4 regions of the Arthrobacter sp. 10N44_2 genome follow, and region 4 is predicted to be linked to each of the others. Evidence: riboswitches for the same ligand, from Rfam matches in the RefSeq annotation. Region 4 holds a riboswitch; each other region holds the start of a gene.
What was found. Region 4 has a riboswitch for S-adenosylmethionine ahead of AC1DBX_RS15965 (bifunctional o-acetylhomoserine/o-acetylserine sulfhydrylase). Riboswitches for the same ligand answer to the same signal wherever they lie in the genome.
Positions count from the first base shown of each region.

Region 1: it holds a riboswitch for S-adenosylmethionine, as region 4 does, so the genes downstream of both, AC1DBX_RS07310 (methionine ABC transporter ATP-binding protein) here and AC1DBX_RS15965 (bifunctional o-acetylhomoserine/o-acetylserine sulfhydrylase) in region 4, are expected to answer to the same signal.
Region 2: it holds a riboswitch for S-adenosylmethionine, as region 4 does, so the genes downstream of both, AC1DBX_RS08825 (DUF1737 domain-containing protein) here and AC1DBX_RS15965 (bifunctional o-acetylhomoserine/o-acetylserine sulfhydrylase) in region 4, are expected to answer to the same signal.
Region 3: it holds a riboswitch for S-adenosylmethionine, as region 4 does, so the genes downstream of both, AC1DBX_RS05235 (aminotransferase class V-fold PLP-dependent enzyme) here and AC1DBX_RS15965 (bifunctional o-acetylhomoserine/o-acetylserine sulfhydrylase) in region 4, are expected to answer to the same signal.

Region 1 covers NZ_JBFTHT010000004.1:282,496-287,845, reverse strand. Annotated here, with positions in the region: gene acs (acetate--CoA ligase) at 1-1,541, opposite strand, end outside; gene AC1DBX_RS07315 (CoA-binding protein) at 1,849-2,274, shown strand; SAM riboswitch class I at 2,372-2,462, shown strand; gene AC1DBX_RS07310 (methionine ABC transporter ATP-binding protein) at 2,602-3,411, shown strand; gene AC1DBX_RS07305 (methionine ABC transporter permease) at 3,404-4,069, shown strand; gene AC1DBX_RS07300 (LLM class flavin-dependent oxidoreductase) at 4,116-5,350, shown strand, end outside.
Region 2 covers NZ_JBFTHT010000006.1:90,391-95,740, forward strand. Annotated here, with positions in the region: gene AC1DBX_RS08810 (IS481 family transposase) at 1-557, opposite strand, end outside; gene AC1DBX_RS08815 (O-succinylhomoserine sulfhydrylase) at 685-1,893, opposite strand; gene AC1DBX_RS08820 (rhodanese-like domain-containing protein) at 1,894-2,313, opposite strand; gene AC1DBX_RS08825 (DUF1737 domain-containing protein) at 2,310-2,618, opposite strand; SAM riboswitch class IV at 2,646-2,759, opposite strand; gene AC1DBX_RS08830 (ATP-grasp domain-containing protein) at 3,078-4,031, shown strand; gene AC1DBX_RS08835 (aminodeoxychorismate lyase) at 4,104-5,072, opposite strand; gene cls (cardiolipin synthase) at 5,166-5,350, shown strand, end outside.
Region 3 covers NZ_JBFTHT010000003.1:155,435-160,784, forward strand. Annotated here, with positions in the region: gene AC1DBX_RS05225 (Nramp family divalent metal transporter) at 1-241, opposite strand, end outside; gene AC1DBX_RS05230 (class I SAM-dependent methyltransferase) at 409-1,203, opposite strand; gene AC1DBX_RS05235 (aminotransferase class V-fold PLP-dependent enzyme) at 1,284-2,723, opposite strand; SAM riboswitch class IV at 2,758-2,871, opposite strand; gene hisN (histidinol-phosphatase) at 2,949-3,779, opposite strand; gene rsgA (ribosome small subunit-dependent GTPase A) at 3,856-4,971, opposite strand; gene aroA (3-phosphoshikimate 1-carboxyvinyltransferase) at 4,955-5,350, opposite strand, start outside.
Region 4 covers NZ_JBFTHT010000016.1:38,452-43,801, forward strand. Annotated here, with positions in the region: gene AC1DBX_RS15950 (histidine phosphatase family protein) at 1-566, opposite strand, end outside; gene AC1DBX_RS15955 (CPBP family intramembrane glutamic endopeptidase) at 667-1,434, shown strand; gene AC1DBX_RS15960 (VOC family protein) at 1,546-2,184, opposite strand; SAM riboswitch class IV at 2,354-2,469, shown strand; gene AC1DBX_RS15965 (bifunctional o-acetylhomoserine/o-acetylserine sulfhydrylase) at 2,531-3,847, shown strand; SAM riboswitch class IV at 4,031-4,146, shown strand; gene metX (homoserine O-acetyltransferase MetX) at 4,158-5,297, shown strand.

The DNA of each region.
Region 1 (5,350 bases), on a different contig from region 4:
TTGAACGCGGCGTCCGTCGGTGCCGGGGAGAGGATGGTGGCGCCGGTTTCGGACTGCCACCACGTGTCCACCACGGGGGCGGTGCCGGCGCCGATGTTGGTCCGGAACCAGCGCCAGGCCTCGGGGTTGATGGCCTCGCCTACCGTGCCGAGAAGACGGATAGAGGAGAGGTCGTACGTGTCCGGGACGCCGTCCGGGAACCAGCCCATGAGGGAGCGGACCAGGGTGGGCGCGGTGTAATACTGCGTGACCGCGTAGCGTTCGATGATCTCAAAGTGCCGGCCCGGGTGCGGGGTGTTGGGCGTGCCCTCGAAGATGACCTGCGTGGCGCCGTTGGAGAGCGGGCCGTAGAGCTCATAGGTGTGCGCGGTGACCCAGGCGAGGTCGGCCGTGCACCAGTGCACGTCCTCCTCCCGCAGCCCGGGGTCGGGGTTGCTGAACAGGTGCTCGAAGCTCCATGACGCCTGTGTGAGGTAGCCGCCGGAGGTGTGGACCAGGCCCTTGGGCTTGCCGGTGGTGCCGGAGGTGTACATGATGAACAGCGGCGTCTCGGCGTCGAACGCCTCGGCTTCGTGAGTCTCGGAGGCGGTGCCGACGGCGTCGTGCCACCACACATCGCGGCCGGCGGTCATCGGAACGGTGTCCAGTTCGTCCGCGGGAGTGGTCCGGTTGACCACCAGGACGTGTTCGATGGCGTTGTCGCCGGAGACGGCGGCGTCCGCGTTGTCCTTGACCGGCACGGCGGTGCCGCGGCGGAACTGGCCGTCGGTGGTGACCAGGAGCTTGGCGCCGGTGTCCTCCACCCGGAACTTCAGGGCCTCGGCGGAGAATCCGCCGAAGACCAGGGAATGGATGGCACCGATCCGGGCCACTGCGAGGGTGATGATCACGGTTTCGGGGATGACGGGGAGGTAGATGACCACCCGGTCGCCCTTGGTGATACCGAGATCCAGGAGGGCATTGGCGGCTTTGGAGACCTCGCGCTGGAGTCCGGCGTAGGTGACGGCACGGCGGTCGCCGGGCTCGCCCTCAAAGTGCAGGGCCACCTTGTCTCCGCGCCCCGCCGCTACGTGGCGGTCGACGCAGTTGTAGGCGACATTGAGCCTGCCCCCTTCGAACCAGGTGATCTGAGGTCCGGTGCCGGCCTCGACGTCGGCCGGGATCCGGCGGTGCGCGGTGTGCCAGGGCTTGGTTTGCTCCGTCGCGCCGCCGGGCAGGTCCGCCCAGTCGAGGCGGAGAGCCTGGGTTTCCCAGAACGCAACCGTCTCTGCCTGGACAGTTCCCGCGGTCGCGGCGCCGCCGTGCCGGGGAAGGTGGTTTCCGAAGGTGGTGCTGCGGTGACGCGCCGGCCCATCGGCGGGGACGCCGTGCACTGCGCCGTCCGTGGACTCGTTCAGGGACCATCCCGAAGAGCCGCGAGAGGAGCCGGGCGCGTCACGCAGCCCTGCTTCGTTCGCCGTCGCGTCCGAAGTGGTTTGTGGGAATGCCTCGGACGCAGTCCGGGCAAAGGTGGGCAGGGCGGAAGAATTCTCAGGGGTCATTGCTGCACTCCATCGGTCCTGGCAGTAGCACCCTTGGTTGCTCCGGCTCCCTCGAATTTCACCGAAGGAGGGCGGAGCGGTTGCGTGGGAATGGTCGTCTCACGTCACCGAGGGGTTGCTGCGGCGTCATCGATCCAGGTCTCTCGGCCGCTCGGGATGGTCACTACCTACTAGAACTTCAGATGCACGATTCCGCAAAATCGGCGTCCGGGAGCGCCGTAATATTCGTTCACCCGGCGTGGGTCCTGCCCAAATCATTCATTTATTCGACAATTGCCCGGAAAGGTCGCAGGAGTAAGGTTGATGCATGGCCCATGTTAACGATCCGGCAGTCATTGACCGCCTCATGCGAACCAAAGGCACGTGGGCGGTGGTCGGCCTCACCACCAACGAATGGCGCTCGGCGTATGAGGTCTCCCTCTATGTCCGGGACCGGATGGGCATGACCATCATTCCGGTCAACCTTCCGGGCGACGATGTCCACGGCGAGAAGGGGTACCGTTCCCTGTCTGACATCCCGGCGGAGAAGCACCCGATCGACGTCGTGGACTGCTTCGTCAACTCCCACAGGGTGGGCGCAGTCATAGACGAGGCCATCGCAGTAGGCGCCAAGGCCGTCTGGCTGCAGCTGGGCGTCTTCGACGACGCCGCGACGGACCGGGCCAAGGCCGCCGGGCTGGACGTCGTCGTGAACGCGTGCCCCGCCCGCGAAGGCTGGCGCGTGGGCATCTAACGGCCCGGGAATGACGATCAACAGATCGGGAAGAGTCGGTTACAAAATGTGACCGGCTTTTTCTGTATCCGGCCTCCTGCCGTGTGAGATGGACTCGTAACCATCCCGAGCGGCTGAGAGATCTGGCTCCGTGACGCCGCAGCAACCCCCTCCTTTGAGGACGGTGCTACCGCCAGGACCGATGGAGAACCACTGTGTTCTGAGGCTCCCCGGCTTCGCTCAGCGCTGCCCGGAAGCCAGGACCCAGGGCTTTCCTCGGGCGAGCCCGGAGGAAATCATGAACACGCAGACAGCGGCAGCGCCGCGGCCCCGAGCAGGTGGGGGCCTGTGATCGAGATCCAGAACGTCAGCACGTCATTCGCTTCGGCCGCGGGACCTTTCACGGCCGTCGATGACGTCAGCCTGCACATCAGGCGGGGCACCATCCAGGGCATCATCGGGTTCTCCGGCGCCGGCAAATCCACGCTGCTGCGCAACATCAACCTCCTCGAGCGCCCGACGTCGGGCCGCGTCCTGGTGGACGGCGTGGACCTGGTGACCCTGTCCGACGCCGAGCTCCGGACCAAGCGGCATGACATCGGCATGATTTTCCAGCACTTCAATCTCCTCAACAACCTCACGGCCCAGGAAAATGTGGAGCTGTCCCTGAAGTTCGCCGGCGTCGGGAAGGCGGAACGCCGGCGGCGGGCCGCCGAAACCCTGGAAATCGTGGACCTCGCCGACAAAGCGGGAACGTATCCGGCCAAACTCTCCGGGGGCCAGAAACAGCGGGTGGCGATCGCCCGCGCCCTCGCCACCGGGCCCAAAGTGCTGCTCTGCGACGAGCCGACGTCGGCCGTGGATCCCCGGACGACGTCATCGGTCCTGCAATACCTGGCCGACGTCAACGCCGAATTCGGCATCACAATCGTGGTGGTCACCCACGAGATGAATGTCATCAAGGCCATCGCGGACAGCGTCGCGGTCATGGAAGAAGGCCGGGTGGTGGAGCAGTTCGACCTCGCCGAACTCCAGCGCCCCGGTTTCCACCCGGCGACGTCGATCGGCCGCTACCTGGTCTCCGATGAGATCCAGCTGGACCGCTCCGGGAGGGGCACCCACACCACAGCCGCGTCGGAGGGCCTGATCAATGTTTGACCGCATCCTGGAAGTCCTGCCCGAAATCGGCGTCGCCATGGGACAGACCCTCACCATGCTGCTGGTGGCCATCCCGCTGGCGGTGCTGCTCGGGACACCGCTGGGTGTCCAGCTCTACACCATCGGTCCCAACGGGCTCAAGCACAGGCCAAAGCTGCACCGGGTCCTGGACGGGCTGGTCAACCTGCTCCGCTCGTTCCCGTTCCTGATCCTGCTGATCGCGATCATTCCCGTGACCAGGTTCATTGTCGGCACGACCATCGGCACGGCCGCCGTCATTGTCCCGCTGACCCTCAACGCCATTCCGTATTTCGCCCGCTTCGTGGAACAGAACCTGAGCCAGCTCGGCGGCGGAGTGGTCGAAGCGGCACGGTCCATGGGCGCCAGCCGGTCCCAGATCGTCCGGGACGTCCTGATTGTGGAGGCGAAGCCCGGACTCGTCAGCTCCATCACCATCATGACCGTCAGCTTCATCTCCTACTCGGCGATGGCCGGACTGGTGGGCGGCGGCGGAATCGGCGACTTCGCCATCCGGTACGGCTATTACCGCTACGAAACGCCGCTCATGATCACCGCCATTGTCCTGATGATCCTGCTGGTCACCATCGTTCAGCTGGGCGGATCCTATGTTGCCCGGCGCCTGGACAAGCGCCTCTGAGCGCCGGCAGCACCCTCGTCCCACCTCCCACAGCGGAAAGCACCCCATGACTTCAACGCCCAGTACCCGTTTCGACGGACCCCGCCCGCGCCTGCTGATCAGCGCCTTCGTGATGAACACGTCCAGCCACATCATGGGCGGCCAGTGGCGGCGCCCGGAAGCCCAGCAGCACCGGTTCAACGAACTCCAGCTCTGGATCGACCTGGCCCGCCAGCTCGAAGGCGCCAAGTTTGACGCGATCTTCTTCGCCGACGTCGTCGGTCTCTACGGCGACTACGACGGCGGGTGGGCATCGCTGCTGAAAAAGGGCCTGCAGGTGCCGTCCAACGACCCCCTCATCCTGCTGTCCGCGCTCGCCACGGGAACGCGGGAGATCGGGCTGGCCGCGACGTCGTCGGTGATTCAAAGCCATCCGTTCCAGTTCGCCCGGCAAATGTCCACGCTGGACCACATCAGCGGCGGCCGCGTGGCCTGGAACATCGTCACCAGCGTGCTGGAAAACGCGCACCGGAACTTCAACGCCACCGAGCTGACCAAGCATGACGAACGCTACGACTGGGCGGACGAATACGTCGAGGCCGCCTACAAATTGTGGGAAGGATCCTGGGAAGACGACGCGCTGCTCCGGGACAAGGCGACCGGGGTCCACGCGGACCCGGAGAAAGTCAGCAAGATCTACCACCGCGGGCCCCGGTACTCGATCGACGGACCCCACCTCGCGGCCCCTTCGCCGCAACGCACCCCGGTGCTTTTCCAGGCCGGGAGCTCCGGCCGCGGCCAGCAGTTCTGCGCCGCCAACGCCGAGGCCACCTTCACCCTCGCGCCGAGCACCGAGGTGGCCGCGAAGTACACCGCGGCCGTCCGGGAACAGGCCGTTGCCGCCGGCCGCCATCCGGATGACGTGAAGTTCCTCCAGGGCATGCACTTCGTGGTGGGCGGCACCGAAGCCGAGGCGAACCGCAAAGCCGACGAGCTCGAGGACAGCCTGGACATTGAGGCCCTGCTGGCCCACGTGGGCGGCGGGTTCGGCGTCGACCTCGGCGGCCTGCCGCTGGACACCCCGCTCGGGGACCTTGAAACGGAAGGCAGCCAGGGACATCTCACGGCTATCCGCGCCTCCGTCCGCGGCGGCAACCCCACCCTCCGCGACATTGCGCTCTACCGCAGCCGGGCCAACCGGGTGGTGGGAACGCCGGACCAGATTGCCGACCGTCTCGAGCAGTGGCAGGACGCCGGAATCGACGGCATCAACATCATCAACCAGACCATCCCCGGCTCCTA
Region 2 (5,350 bases), on a different contig from region 4:
TAGGCGATGCCGATCAGCGGGCCACGATGTCTGCTGCGCGGTTTGTCCGGGGTTCCTGCCCGGTTCATGCCGCCTTGTTGCCGGCCGACGTAGCGCCAACCGCCGCCGTCGGGGATGTTCCCTAGCTTCTTCACATCGACGTGGATCATCGCTCCAGGAGTCTCATGCTCGTAGCGGCGGATGACCTCCCCGGTGCGCTTGTCCACGTGATGCAGCCGGTTCAGCCGGCACCGGACCAGAACCGCGTGCACGGTCGAGGCCGGCATGGCCAGCTTCGCGCCGATCGCGACCGGGCCCAGACGCTGCTTCCAGCGCAGATGCACGACCTTGCGCACCAGCTGCTGCGGCGTCCGGTTCGCCACCCGGTGCGGGCGCGAGGACCTGTCGGCCATGCCGTCCTGACCCATCGCGGCGTAGCGGGCCGCCCACCGTTTGGCCGTGGGCCAGGAGCAATTGAACTGCTCGGCAGCCCGGGACACCGGCCAGCCGTGATCTACGACCAGACGCGCGACGCGCAAACGTTGGCGTGGAGTCAAAGCGGCATTAGCGTGGGACACGAGGACCTCCTGGTCGCTGCAGCGGTTGTCTAAGCAACTCCACTGTGCAACCGGAGGTCCTCACCTTTAGGTCAACGACTCCAGCGAGTCATCACATTCACCGAACCAACGTCCCTGGGCAGTACACCTAGACCTGCTTGAGCGCCTGGCCGAGGTCGCGGATCAGGTCCTCCACATCCTCCAGGCCCACCGACAGCCGGACCACGCCGTCGCTGAGCCCGATCGCCGCGCGGCCTTCCGGGCCCATCGCGCGGTGCGTGGTGGTGGCCGGGTGCGTGATGAGCGTCTTGGCATCGCCCAGGTTGTTGGAGATGTCGATGATCCGCAGCGCGTCCAGGAGTGCGAACGCGGCCTGCTTCGCCGTGCGCCCGGGGGAGGGCTGCAGCTCCAGGGTGAGCACGGTCCCGCCGGCCTTCATCTGCTGCACTGCGAGCGGGTACTGCGGGTGGGACGGCAGCAGCGGGTACTTTACCCAGCCGACCGCGGGCTGTCCCTCGAGCCATTCGGCCAGCCGCAGCGCGGAGGCCGAGGAATGGTTGACGCGCAGGGCCATGGTCTCCAGGCCCTTGGTGAGCACCCAGGCGTTGAACGCCGAAAGCGCCGGACCGGTGTGCCGCATGAGCTGCTTGACGGGCCCGTCGATGAATTCCTTGGTGCCCAGGATCGCCCCGCCCAGGACGCGGCCCTGGCCGTCGATGTGCTTGGTGCCGGAGTAGACCACCACGTCCGCGCCGAGGTCGCCGCAGCGCTGGAGCAGCGGGGTGGCGAAGACGTTGTCAACCACCACCGTGGCGCCGGCCGCGTGCGCCAGTTTGCTCACGGCGGCGATGTCCACGATTTCCTGCATCGGGTTCGACGGCGACTCGAAGAACACCGCCGTGGTCGGCTCGGACAGCGCGGATTTCCACTGCTCCAGGTCCGGGCCGTCCACGAAGACCGTCTCGACACCCCAGCGCGGCAGGATTTCGTTGAGGATCACGAAGCACGAGCCGAACAGCGAGCGGGCCGCGACCACCCGGTCGCCGGCCGCCAACAGCGCGCCCAGGGCGGTGAAGACGGCGGACATGCCGGACGCCGTCGCGAAACACGCCTCCGTTCCCTCGAGCAGCCGGAGCCGCTCCTGGAAGGTGGCGACGGAGGGGTTGCCGTAGCGGGAGTAGACGAAGCGCTCGTCCTCACCGGTGAAGGCGCGCTCGGCGGCGGCCGCGGACTCGTAGACGAATCCTGAATTGAGGAAGATCGGCTCGGTGGTTTCCTGGAAGCCGGTGCGGTCAAGGCCGCCACGGACGGCCTGGGTGTCGGCCGCCCAGCCGGCGGCGTCGGGATTGAAAGTCACTTAGATCTTTCCGAGGTTGGTGGGCAGGCCGCGGTTCTTCCAGCCATTGACGGTGCGTTCGCCAAAGCGGTCGGTCTCGCCTTCGAAGCCCTCAAGGACGTTGTACGAGGTGTAGCCGGCGGCCGTCGCGGCCGTCGCAGCCGCGATCGACCGGGCCCCGGAACGGCAAAGGAACACCAGTTCGACGGCGGTGTCCTCCGGCGCCTGCTGCCTTAGCTGTTCCACGAAGTGCGGGTTCGGCGTGCCGCCGGCGAGGTTCCACTGGATGAAGAGCGGATCGTTGCGGCTCTCGCCCGCGGCCGCGGTGTCCGGGATGCCGATGTGGGCCCATTCGCCCTCGGTCCGGACATCCACCAGGATGGCTCCGGCCTCCAGCTTGGCCCACGCCTCCTGCGGGCTGAGGTCTCCGGCGTAGCTCATGCGTGGCCCGCGAAGGCCCCGTCGGCGCCAAATTCGTCGGCGTCGAGCTCATCAACCGCATTGGCCACGGCGGCGTCCGCACTGGCAATCGCGGCCGGCAGGACCAGCGCCTGCGCCACGATCACGGTGCTTCCGTTGAAGCTGGCGGCGGGGCTTCCATGCAGCACGTAGCCCTCGGCCAGGGCGGCTGACACCCGCTCGCAAAAGGCGCGGTCATCCGCCCCGGTGAACAGGCGGTAGGCCAGCCTCTCCTCGCCCCCGGATGCTGTGCCGGGTGCTGTGCCGGGTGCGGCTGTTGTGGGTATTGACGTGTCGGGCACGACGGATCTCCTCTTTCACGCTTGCAGCTCGAATTCTCGAATGCCGAGTATTCACCTGAGGCACCCCGCCGCGAAAGGGAGGGTTGCCGACCGGCCAGTCAGGGCTTGGCACCGGTTCTCATTACTCCCCAAAAACGTAACACCTGCGACGCCGGCCCGCACCGCCGCCGTCGTCATGTTCCGTAACCGGACCGCGCCCCGGGCGAGTAGTGGCGGGCTCCAGTTTCGGGTACAGCCCACTCGTGTCTGCCGGGACGTTTCGCCGTTTACTGGGGGGATTAGGCCCGACGAGTCGTCCGGAGCTGCAGGTGATTCGAGCAATGTGTGAATCAAGCAGTCCCGGAATCGACTCGTCTGTCCATCAACAAGCTGTCTGGGAATCGGTGGCTGGAACGGTCGGAGCCGCAGCCGCGGTCCGGCCGGTGACGGCGGAATGGAGCAATCGTGGGCCCGCGCATACTCGTTACCGGGATTACAAGCGCCGCCGGACGGGCCGTCGCGGCCCAGCTCGAAGCCCGGGGCCTCCCGTACCTCGGCTCCGACGCCCGTGCCGACACCCGCCAGGCCGGGGAGGCTCCCGCCGCCGCGGTCAGGCTCCTGCCGGCGACGAACCCGGACATGGTCCTGGACCTGCGCCGGGTGGTGGACCGCGAAGCCATCAACGTCATCATTCCGACCCTCACCGTGGAACTCCCGGTCCTGGCCGCGGCCCGCGCCGGATTCGCCCAGGACGTGCGGATCATCGTGACCGACCCCGCCGCGGTGGCCCTCGCCAACGACCACCTATTCACCACCTGGGCGCTGCAAGCCGCCGGCATCCCGGTGCCCAGGTTCGCGGTTCCGGGCGACCTCGCCGCCGCGCCGGCTTCCCTCGCCGGCCTCAGCGGCCCCGTGGTGGTCAAGCCGCGGGTCTTCAAAGGCTCCCATGGGATCCACCTGCTGGCCGGAACCGACTCCGTTAGCTGGAAGAACATGCCGGCGGGGCAACTGGTCCAGGAATTTATCCCGGGCGCCGACTATGTGTGCCTGGTGTTCGGCACCCCGGCACGCAACGCGATGGCGCCGGTGGCGGTGGTCCTCGAGAAGACCAGGACTCCGTATGGACGCGCCGGCAGCGACGAGGTCAGCCGCAGGGTGCCGGCGAACCAGGCCGGGGATGTGCGCAAGCTGGGTCTGGCCGCCGTCCGCACGCTTGGGCTGACCGGGCCGGTCCAGGTCCAGATCCGCCGCCGCACCGACGGAACGCCCGTGGTGCTGGGTGTCTGCGCGACCCTGGGGGAGAACAGCACCTGGGCCCCGGAAATGCTCGACGCCGTGCTCGCAACGTTCATGCTCCCGGCGTTCAACCCGGCCTCGTTCCGCCTGTGCCCGGCAGTGCCCGCGGACGCCCTGGGGTGAGCGCAACACCAACGCGGGGTCACTTACGGCCCATCCGAGGACATGCGATGGGCCGTAACTGACCCCGCGTTGCTATTCGATGGTCGCGAAGAGGGCGTTGAGTTCGGCCGTGAGTTGGCGCCGGAGTTCCGGGGTGCCGATTTCCTGCCCGTCGATGTGGTTGACCGGGGCCAGGAGCCGGATGCTGGAGATCAGCCAGACCGCGTCGGCGTCCAGCAGGTCCTTCGGCTCCAGCGGGCCGTAGCCCAGCTCCCAGCCGGCGGCCTTGGCGGCGGTGAACAAGGCGCCCTGTGATGTGCCGGGCAGGATGCCGCTGTCCAGCTGGGGAGTGATGAGCCGCCGGATGGTGCGGACGCCGCCGGCGCCGTCGTCCGAGGTTTCCAGGTGGGCCAGCAGAACGGTCGACGTCGGACCTTCGAGCACCCTGCCGTCCGCGGACGTGAAGATGACGTCGTCGGCGCCCTGCCGGTGGGCGTAGCGCAGCGCCGCCATGTTCACGGCGTAGGAAAGGGTCTTGGCGCCGAGCAGGAGCCACGGGGCGCGCTCGCCGACTTCACTGTCGTAGCCGCGGTCGAGCAGGATGACGTCGATCCCGGTCTCGCGCTGCCGCCGTCCCGCGGCCGCCGGGGCGGAGGCCTGGACCCAGCACGTGGGGGCAGCCGCGCCCTCCGGCCCGCGGGTGACAATCAGCTTCACCACCACCTCGTCCTGCTCCGCGCCGCCCGTTGCAGCCGCGGCGGGTTCCTGCCGCCGGAACTCGCGGATGGCGGTTTCCACCGCCCGCCGCCATGCGTCCTCGGCGGGGATGTCCAGCTCCAGAAGCCGGGCAGAGCCGGCCAGCCGGGTCAGGTGCGCCTGGATCTTGCGGGGCCGGCCGCCGACGGCCAGGAGGGATTCGAAAACGCCGTCGCCGCGGGTGGCGCCCAGGTCCGTGGCCATCAGCTGCGGCTGCGACGCGTCGGCAACGCGGCCGCCGTCGAACGCCGGGTCGAGGAAGACCAGAACGGTCGCGGGCGCGGGAACAGGGGCAGGAGTGGTCATGGCTAAAGCTTAGTCTCGGTGGTCCCGGGATAGGATTTGGTCACTGCCCGTTCGGAACTGTTCCGCGTGGCTTGTACGTTGAGGGGTTCGCCTGTGTTTTGGCCATTTCCGCTGGCGGAGACTTTACCGTCCTGGGCGATTCTGATTTTGACGGTGATCGACTTCGCCATCCGAGTGCTGGCACTGGGCATCATCCCCGGAAACCGGCGGCCCACCACCGCGATGGCCTGGCTGCTGGGCATCTTCATCGTGCCGACCATCGGCCTGCTGCTGTTCCT
Region 3 (5,350 bases), on a different contig from region 4:
GCTTGGCGGACTGGTACTGGACGAGGACGGCCATGACGTTGGCGGCCACGAGGACCCACACCAGCAGATAGCCGTACTGCGCTCCGGCGGTCAGGTTGGCGGCCACGTTTCCGGGGTCCACGTAGGCGATCGACGCCACGAAGGCCGGTCCCAACAGGCCGATCAGCGCCCTCCGGGCCCCCGGGTGTTTGTAAGTGGGGGCGTCCTGCGCCGGTTGCCCGTGTCCCGTTAGCTCCAGCACTGCCAGCTCCTGTGATTGGCGCGTCGGCGTTGACGCGATGATCGGCGCCGGCCGGAAAACAGCCGGTGTCAAAGTTTCGTGTGCCTATAAGAATTTATTAGGCATACCGAAACAATAAGCCCGGCGGGCGCTGCGTGCAATCCGGGGGAATCCGGGGTGAGCGTGCATCAGGCCCGGAAGGCCCGCCACGTCTGGGTCAGGTAGGGCAGCCGGAGCACCTCGCCCGGCATGTGTCCCAGGTGCTCGTGCAGGTACCAGACGAGGTTGGCGGTGACCTTGGCCCGGGTGGAGTCCGATGCCGCGAGATAGTAGCTGCGGGACTTGGCCAGCTCCTGGATGTCCTCCGTCGTGACGGAATCCTCCCAGCGCGTCAGGTGGCTCTCCAGCCCGGTGAACTCGGGGCCCACGGCCGGACGGAAGTGTGGTTTGTGGACGTCCCCGGCGTGCATGATCCGGGAGAGCCGGTGCACCCAGGGCACGCTGGTGTCCAGCTGGTTCCAGATCAGACCCAGCACGCCGTGCGGCCGCAGGATCCGGGCAATCTCGGCGCTTGCCAGGCCGGGGTCGCACCAGTGCCACGCCTGGGCGACCGTGACCAGGTCAAAGGACTCCGGCTCGAGACCGGTGTCCTCGGCGCTGCCCTCGATGGCGGTGACGTCCGGCAGGGTCCGGCGCAACTGCCCGAGCATGTCGGCAGAGGGGTCCACGGCCACCGTGCCCAGTCCGCGTTCCGCCAAAAGGGAGGTGAACTTCCCGGTGCCCGCGCCAATGTCCGCGGCGTCCCTGGCTCCCGCCGGGACCAGCCAGTCGGCTGACTCCTGCGGATAGCCGGGGCGGACGCGCTCGTAGTGCTCCCCGCCGTCCTGGAAGCTTTGTCCGAGTTCCTGGCGCCGCTCGCTGTGCAGTTTCGGTCCGCTGTGCGGCTTGACTCCGCTGTGGAGCCTGGGGCCGGCACTTGCCACGTGCGATCTCCTTCGGGAAGGTCCTGCTGGTTTCAGATACCTTTCGAATTTACCGCACCCGCGCCGGGCCCCGATCCTGCCTAGTCGAGGGTGCAGGGCGCAGCGCCGGCGGTGCCCGGGGTGTTCGGCGCCCAGTGGGGATAGCTGCGGGTATCGTTGGCCGGCACCCAGCGGCCGGCGTCCACCACGTAATCCCAGCCGAGTCCGTTCTGCCGCAGCTGCTGCAGGCCGGCCAGCAGGCGTTCGGCGTCCTCCAGCCGTGAGCCGAGGCCGAAGCTGGCCCGCAGGGAGCCGGCGGGCAGGCCGAGCCGCTTGAGCAGCGGGTGGGCGCAGAAGCGGCCGTCGCGCAGGCCAATGCCGTGTTCGGCCGACAGGTAGGCGGCCACCAGTCCGGCGTCGTAGCCTTCCACGGAAAAGTTCACGACGCCGATCGTGCCGGTGTCCGGCTGATCGCCTCCAGTGGAAGAAGCGGAGGAAGAATCGGAAGCCGAATCGGCAAAGATCCGGTGCACGGTTACTCCCTCGATGCCCTGGAGGCCCTCGACGAGGAAGGACCGGATGGCGTCCTCGTGGGCCTGCCACTGCTCCGGGTCCAGGGCCGCAATGACCTGGGTGGCGCGGGCGAGGGCCGCCGCGCCGAGGACGTTCGGCGAGCCGCCCTCGTGCCGGGCAGGTCCCGTGGTCCAGCTGACGGAGTCGAGCCGGGCATCGCGGACCGCGCCGCCGCCGGCCAGGTGCGGGGTGCCGGCGTCGAGCCAGTCCGTCCGCCCCACCAGCACGCCGGCGCCGAACGGGGCGTACAGCTTGTGTCCCGAGAAGGCGAGGTAATCGACGTCGTCCGCGGCGATATTGATCCGCCGGTGCGGGGCGAGCTGCGCGGCGTCGACAACGATCCTGGCGCCGTATTCGTGCGCCAGTGCGGCCAGGGTCCGGATCGGGAGGATCTCTCCGGTGACGTTGGAGGCGCCGGTGACGGCCAACAGGCTGACGCCGCCGCGGGCGAGTTCGTCGCGCAGGCGGTCCACGGTGGCCGCGAGGGTGGCGGCGGCCACGACGCTGCGGTGCGGGACATTCTGCCAGGGCAGGAGGTTGGCGTGGTGTTCGATGTCGAGGTAGAGGACCTCGCCCGCGGGCCGCCCGTCGCGCAGCGGCAGGCAGCCGGCCAGCAGGTTCAGGGAATCGGTGGTGTTGCGCGTGAAGATCACGGAATCGCCGGGCCGGCCGCCCACGAAGTCCCGCACGATGTCCCGGGCGTTCTCGTAGACGGAGGTGCTGATCTGTGATGCGTAGCCGGCGCCGCGGTGCACGCTTGCGTAGTACGGCAGGATTTCGTTCAGGTAGGCCGAGACCACGGACAGGGCCGGGGCGGAGGCGCCGTAGTCGAGGTTGGCGTAGCGCGCGTGGCCGCCGGTGATCAGCGGGGCCTGGATTTCGGCCCCGGTGACGGCTGCCAGCGGGCGGGCCGCGAGGGCAAGCCGTGCATGGAATTCAGGGGCAACGGGGAAAATGGCAGTTGTCATGGGACCTCACTCGAACAGGACCCCACACCGTGGGAATCCGCGCTTGCCGGGTCCGTTCCGGACCGGCCAGGTCGTCACCCGGGGCACCCCACCGCGACTGGAGGGTTGCCGGCCAGCAAACCGGGGTTTAGCGCTGGCACTCGTGACCTGCATCGAGCGTAGGACATCGGCGCAGCCGGGGAAAAGGCGGCCGCCGATTGTGAAGCGGAATATTACGGGCGCGGATCAGTTGTTCGGGTGGGCCTGAAAGAGGTCGTCGAGTCCGGGGTTGAGCCGCTTGAGGACTTCCGAGTGCAGGATCGAATTGGTGGCCAGGGCGTTGCCGCCGAAGGGGCCGTCCTCGCCTTCGAGCGAGGTGAAGCGGCCGCCGGCCTCGGTCACGATCGGCACCAGGGCGGCCATGTCGTAGAGATTCAGCTCGGGTTCGCAGGCGATGTCCACGGCGCCCTCGGCCACGAGGCAGTACGACCAGAAGTCACCGTAGGCGCGGGTCCGCCACACTTCCTCGGTCAGGCCCAGGAACTCATCCAGGTTCCCGCGTTCCTTCCAGCCGCCAAGGCTGGAGTAGGACAGCGAGGCGTCCTCGAGATTGGAGACGTTGGATACCTTCAACCGTGTGGCGGCGGCGAGCGAGCGGCCCGTGTAGGCGCCTGCACCCTTGGCGGCCCACCAGCGCTTGCCCAGTGCCGGCGCGCTGACGACGCCGACCACCGGCTCGCCCTCATCGACGAGGGCGATCAGGGTGGCCCAGACCGGGACGCCGCGGACAAAGTTCTTCGTGCCGTCGATCGGGTCGATGATCCACCGGCGGGAACCGTGGCCCGAGCTGCCGAACTCTTCGCCCAGGACCGCGTCACGCGGACGTGACCGGGAGAGCTGGCCGCGGATGGCCTCTTCCGCGGACTTGTCGGCATCGGTGACGGGTGTGAGGTCGGGCTTCGTCTCGATCCGAAGGTCGAGCGCCTTGAAGCGGCTCATGGTCTGGGAATCGACCGAATCTGCCAGTACATGGGCAAGGCGCAGGTCATCGTTATAGCTCGAAGCGGGTTGGCTCATGGTTCCAAACTACCGTCAAACCGGGCCGCCGGGCGGGAGGCCGCGGCTCGGCGCCGCCGCCCCGCTGCCGGTCCGGCTAGGAGACGGTGCCCAGTTCCTTGGTTTCCTGCGCTTCCATCCGCGGGTCCGTGCCCAGCAGCCGGCGCAGGGACGCGAGCCTGGCCGGTCCCGAGGGCCCCGCGTGCCCGGCCGCAACCCACTTGTCGACGCCGCAGTTGACGGCGGTGGAGTCATGCTTGCAGCCGCGTTCGCAATCATCGGTGCCCGGTTCCAGGTCCGGGAAGGAACGCAGGATCCGGTCCGGGTCCACGTGGGCCAGGCCGAAGGACCGGATGCCGGGGGTATCGATGATCCAGCTGCCGGCAGGGGCATCGTTGACTTTGAGCGCCAGTGCGGAGGAGGACGTGTGGCGGCCGCGGCCGGTTACCGCGTTCACGCCTCCCGTGGCCCGCTCGGCCCCGGTCAGGGCGTTGACCATGGTGGACTTGCCGACGCCGGAATGGCCCAGCATCACGGTGACCTTGCCGTCGAGGTAGTCGCGCAGCTGGGATACCGCGTCCTTGTCGAGCCGGGCGGAGAGCCCGTCGTCGGAGCGGGCGTCGATGCCGGAAGCGGCGGAGTCGGCGGTCTTGGAGATGATGACGGGGAAGTCGAGGTGCTGGTAGTTGGACAGCAGCTCGGCGGGATCCTTGACGTCGGCCTTGGTGACGAGCAGCAGCGGCTCAATGCCGGCGTCGTACGCGGCCACCAGCGCGCGGTCGATGAAACCGGTCCGCGGCTCGGGGTTGGCAGCGGCGACCACCACCACCAGCTGGTCGGCGTTGGCCACGACGGCACGTTCGATCGGGTCCGTGTCGTCGGCGCTGCGGCGCAGCAGCGTCTTGCGGTCCTGGATCCTGACCAGCCGCGCCAGAGTGTCGGGCTCGCCGGTGACATCCCCGACCAGGGAGACGAAGTCGCCGGCAACCACCGGGTTGCGGCGCAGTTCCCGGGCCCGGGCCGCGATGATCTTGCGTTCGTCCGCGGTCCCCTCGCCGACGACGGCGGTGTAGCGGCCGCGGTCAACGGTGATGATGCGTCCGGTGACGGCGTCGTCGTAGCTGGGCCGGTCCTTGGTGCGGGGCCGTGTGCCCTTCTTGTTCGGCCGGATCCGGACGTCGGACTCGTCCCAGGAATCAGTGCTGCGTGCCACCGGCGGTGTCCTCATCTGCGGCGGGTCCTTGGGCCAGCATCGCTTCCCAGAGTTGCGGGAAATCGGGCATGGTCTTGGCCGTGGTTGCGATGTCCTCGACTTCCACGCCGGCTACGGCAAGGCCGAGGATGGCGCCGGCGGTTGCCATGCGGTGGTCCGCGTAGCTGTGCACGACGCCGCCGTGCAGCGCGGCCGGGCGGATGATGAGGCCGTCGGGGGTTTCTTCGGCGTCCCCGCCGAGGCGGTTGATTTCGGCGACGAGGGCGGCGAGCCGGTCCGTTTCATGGCCGCGGAGGTGGGCGATGCCGCCCAGCCGTGAGGGGCCGGTGGCGAGGGCGCACAGCGCGGCAACGGTGGGGGCGAGTTCGCTGGTTTCGTC
Region 4 (5,350 bases):
ACCTCGGCGTTCTCGGGGTTGTTCAGGGACTCGAAATATTCCACCGACCAGTGGAACCAGCGCATGCAGAACAGCCGCATGGTCAATCCGTGCGTCACAAACAGCGCGTTCGGGGCATAGCCGGGCCGGGACCAGTGCCGGTGCAGGGTTTCCATGAAGGAAGAAATCCTGTCATACACATCGGAACCGGACTCGCCCTCGCGGAAGCGGTAGAAGAAGTGCCCGTAGGCGTTGCGGAGCTCCTTCTGGTCCTCGATGTCGCCGGCGATCTGAAAGTTGGCCCAGTCCTGTTCGCGCAGGCGCGGTTCCTCGATCACCCGCTCCACGAGCGGGCCGAGATTCAGCGCCTCGAGGGTCTGGTAGGCGCGCAGGTAAGGGGAGACGTAGACGCACACCGGGCGGCCGTCCAGCTGGCGCCGGACCTCGTCCCCGGCCGCGGTGGCCTGCTCCAGGCCCAGCGCGGTCAACGGGATCCGGTAGTCCGGAACACGGTTGTAGATCGAGGTGTCGGCATTGGCGGCAGACTGGCCGTGCCGGATCATGATGATTTTCCGGGGCGCACTCATAATCCCCAAGCATAGGGCTCCTAAAAAGCCGGGGGTGCCGGCGCGGCCGGCACCATGCGGGCACCAGCAAACTATCGGCAAGTGCAGGCAAGATAGAACCATGTTGGTTCCCTCCCGCCGTCGGCTGCGGTTCGAAGTGTTGATTGTCCTGGGGTTGTCACTCGGGCAGTCCGCGATCTACTCCCTGGTGCAGTTGCTGGACAAGATGACCACGGCGCCGCTGGCCCAGGGGACATCCACCCTGAATCGCTCACAGAGCGCACGCGAATACTTCGACCTCACCTACCAGTTGCTGGACATCATCTTCGCCCTGGTCCCGGTGGCCCTCGTGATCTATTTCCTCACCGAACACTGGCCGGCCGGTGAGCGCGGAACCTCGGCGTTCCGAAGGATCGGCTTCGACTTCGCCCGGCCCGGCAAGGACCTCCTGCAGGGTCTCGGACTCGCCGCGCTCATCGGCATTCCGTCCCTGGGGCTCTACGCCGCCGGCCGGGCGCTGGGGATCACGACGGCGATCATCCCCAGCGCCCTGGACGCATACTGGTGGACCGTGCCGGTGCTGGTCCTGTCCGCGATCCGGCACGCGGTGGTCGAGGAAGTGATTGTGGTGGCGTACCTGCTGGACCGGCTCGGGAAACTGGGCTGGAGCGTGCCGGCGGCCATCGCCGCCAGCGCCCTGCTCCGCGGCAGCTATCACCTGTACCAGGGGTTCGGGCCGTTCATCGGCAACGCGGTGATGGGCGTCGTCTTCGCGCTGGTCTACACGCGGACCAAACGGGTGATGCCGCTGGTGATCGCCCACGCCATCCTGGACACCGTGGCGTTCGTGGGGTTCAGCCTGTTCGGCAAGGCAGTGGGCCTGGGCTGAGTTCCCCGCGTTGCTTTTAGGAGCAGGCCTTAAATGATCTCGGCCGCCGTCTCCTAGGTGACATCGTTGGCACCTAAGAGATGGCGGCCGAAGCGTGGGGCGGGTGGAGCGTTAGATCGTGACCGCTCCGGAGGCGGTCTCGAAGGTGACAGAGAGGATGCCGGGAGTACCGTGCGGCGCGATCCAGTTCACGGCGACGTCTTCCAGCGGCTTTTCAACCGGTTCGCCCAGCCACTCCGTGACGCGCTCGGCCGAACCGGCAATGGTCAGTGCGGACATCTTGACATCGCTCGCGTAGGCGTTGGACGGGTGCAACTCCGGGTCACCCTCCCACTTGAGCATGTATGGCACCTGCGGGTCGGCGATGAGCCCCAGGATGCCGATCTGCTTCCAGACCAGTTCGCGGCCGTCGGGAAACTTCCGGTTGCCGTTGACGGCGGCGCGGCCGAGCCGCTCCTCGAACGGGGCCAGGTCGTCAACCTCGACGCACCAGCCCATCCAGCCGCCGCCGGCCTCGGAGCGTGCCCGGACGGCCTGGCCGAACGGGGCCTTGTCGGAAGCCGGGTGGTTCAGGACCTCCACGACTTCCAGGTACTTGTGTCCCGCGAGCGGGATAATCATGTTGCGTGTCCCGAAACGGGGGTGCACTCCACCCTTCACGGCTTCAACGCCGAGGGCAGACGCAATACGTTCAGTGGTGGCTGCCAAGCCATCGTGTTCACAGGCGTAAGAGACGTGATCCATGCGCATGCCATCATCTTGGCACTTTGTGATGGACCTCTCAGCTTAGGCTCCCCTAACCGTCATGGGACGTCCTGGGGCGCGGAACGCGGCGCCCCGGATGCTCCGTCACGGCGGCCGTCTTCATCTTCGTCACAAAGCTATCCAGGGCTCCGCCGCCATTCCTACACTGAAGTCAGGTCATGAGTGCCAGCGCACAGCCCCGGCTTGCTGGCCGGCAACCCTCGTATCGCGGTGGGGTGCCCCGGGTGAAGACCTGGCCGTCCGGCGCCCGCCGGAGGGCAAGCGCGGCGCCTGTTCCGGTTCGGGCCGAAAGCCCAGGCCGGTGCTGTGCCCAGTGACTCGAGGAGCACCAATGTCCAACGCCTGGTCCTTTGAAACCCGCCAGATCCACGCCGGCCAGGAGCCGGACAGCGCCACGGGCGCGCGTTCCCTGCCTATCTACCAGACGACGTCGTTCGTGTTCCCCAGCGCCGAAAGCGCCGCGAACCGCTTTGCGCTCGCCGAGCTCGCGCCCATCTACACCCGGATCGGCAACCCGACCCAGGACGCCGTCGAACAGCGCGTCGCCAGCCTGGAAGGCGGTCTCGCGGCGCTGCTGCTCAGCTCCGGCCAGGCCGCCGAGACGTTCGCCATCCTCAATATCGCCGAGGCCGGGGACCATGTGGTGGCCAGCCCGAGCCTCTATGGCGGAACCTACAACCTGCTCGCGCACACGCTGAAGAAGTTCGGCATCTCCGTGACCTTCGTGGCGGACCCGGACAACCTGGACCAGTGGCGGGATGCCGTCCAGCCCAACACCAAGCTGTTCTTCGGCGAAGTGGTCTCCAACCCCCGCCAGGACGTCCTGGACATCGAGGGCGTCTCCCGCGTGGCGCACGAGGCCGGCGTGCCGCTGGTGGTCGACAACACGCTCTCCACCCCCTACCTGATCCGGCCGATCGAGTGGGGCGCGGACATCGTGGTCCATTCCGCCACCAAGTACCTCGGCGGGCACGGCGCCGCGATCGCCGGCGTGATCGTGGACTCCGGCAACTTCGACTTTGGGAAGGACCCGGAGCGGTTCCCCGGCTTCAACACCCCGGACCCCACCTACAACGGCCTGGTCTACGCCCGCGACCTCGGAGCCGACGGCGCGCTGGGCGCGAATCTCTCCTACATCCTCAAGGCCCGGGTCCAGCTCCTGCGCGACCTCGGCTCCGCGGTGTCCCCGTTCAACGCCTTCCTCATCGCCCAGGGCATCGAAACGCTGAGCCTGCGCGTCGAGCGCCACGTGGCCAACGCCACGAAGGTGGCGCACTGGCTGGAGGGGCGGAACGACGTCGAATCGGTCGCCTACGCCGGGCTGCCGTCCAGCCCCTGGTACGAGCGCGGCCGCAAGTACGGGCCCAAGGGGACCGGCGCCGTCGTGGCGTTCAACATTGCAGGGGGAGCGGAGGCCGGCAAGCGGTTCGTCGATGCCCTCGAACTGCACTCGCACGTCGCGAACATCGGCGATGTCCGGTCGCTGGTGATCCATCCGGCGTCGACCACCCACAGCCAGCTCTCGCCCGAACAGCAGGTGATCGCCGGGGTGAACCCCGGGCTGGTGCGGCTTTCGGTGGGGCTGGAGCACATTGACGACATCCTCGCGGACCTCGACGCCGGATTCCGCGCGGCCAAGTCCGCCTAGGCCGAAGCCCACGCCGAATTTCCCCACCTTTACGGGCATGACACCGGGAATCGCCGGCACTCCTGGGCGACCCGCCAGTCACGGCTGTCAAAGGTGGGGAGTCTGCGGTGCTGACGGGTCCGGCTGTCACATGGAAGTCATAATCTTCGTCATTTCCGCACCCCGTTTCGTAGACTCGTACCAGGTCATGAGTGCCAGCGACAGCCCCGGCTTGCTGGCCGGCAACCCTCCTTTTGCGGCGGGGTGCCCCGGGTGAAGACCTGGCCTGCCGGTCAGCTGACGGCGGGCAAGCGCGAAGATAGGTCCTCACATGACGATTGCCGTCACCCGCACGGGTGTTCCCGAAACCAAACCATCCCGGACCCCTGACGGGACCGTCCAGTTCGTCAGGATCGGTGATCTGCAGCTCGAATCCGGGACTCCGTTGCCGGATGTGGTGCTCGCCTACGAGACGTGGGGGACCCTGAACGCGGACGCCTCCAACGCCGTGCTCATTGAACACGCCCTGACCGGCGACACACACGTGACCCGCGGCGAGAGCGGGGAGCCCGGCTGGTGGGAACAGCTCGCCGGACCCGGGGCTCCCGTGGACACGGACAAGTATTTCGTCGTTTCGATCAACATCCTGGGCGGCTGCTACGGATCCACCGGGCCTTCCACCCCGGCCCCCGACGGGCGCCCTTGGGGATCGCGGTTCCCGCTGGTCACCCTGCGGGACACCGCCGCCGCCGAGGCGCGGCTGGCCGATGCCCTGGGCATCGGCAGCTGGTACGCGGTGCTGGGCGGCTCGCTCGGCGGCGCGCGCGCCCTTGAATGGGCCGTCACGTTTCCCGGCCGGGTCCGGCGCTGCGCCGTGATTTCCGTCGGCGCCAGCAGCACCGCCGAACAGATTGCCTTCGCGCAGGCCCAGACGCTGGCCATCCGCCAGGACCCCCACTTCAAGGGCGGGGACTACTACGGCGGCCCGGAACCCGAAGCAGGGCTCGCCCTCGCCCGGCGCATCGCGCACATCACCTACCGCTCAGCGGCCGAACTGGACGGCCGGTTTGGCCGCAACGCCCAGGAGTCCGAGACGCCCCTGGAAGCCGGATCGCTGGCCGGACGCGGGCGCTACCAGGTGGAAAGCTACCTGGACCACCAGGGCAGCAAACTGGCCCGGCGTTTCGACGCGAACAGCTACATCGCGATCACCGAAGCCCTCATGAGCCACGATGTGTGCCGGGGGCGCGGAAGCCTCGGGGAGGCACTGGCTCCGGCCACCGCCGAGTTCCTGGTGGCGGCCGTGGACTCGGACCGCCTGTATTTCCCGGCCCAGTCCCGTCAACTGGCAGAGGCCCTGCCGGGCGGCCCGGAACTGCACATCATTGAAGCGCCGATCGGCCACGACGGCTTCCTGACCGAAATCGGCCAGCTCAGCGGGCAGCTTCGGGGGACCTTCTTCGGCCACTAGGCCGGCCCGCTTGTGCATTTTTGCAGATGCGCTCTGCACTAATGGCCGTTGAG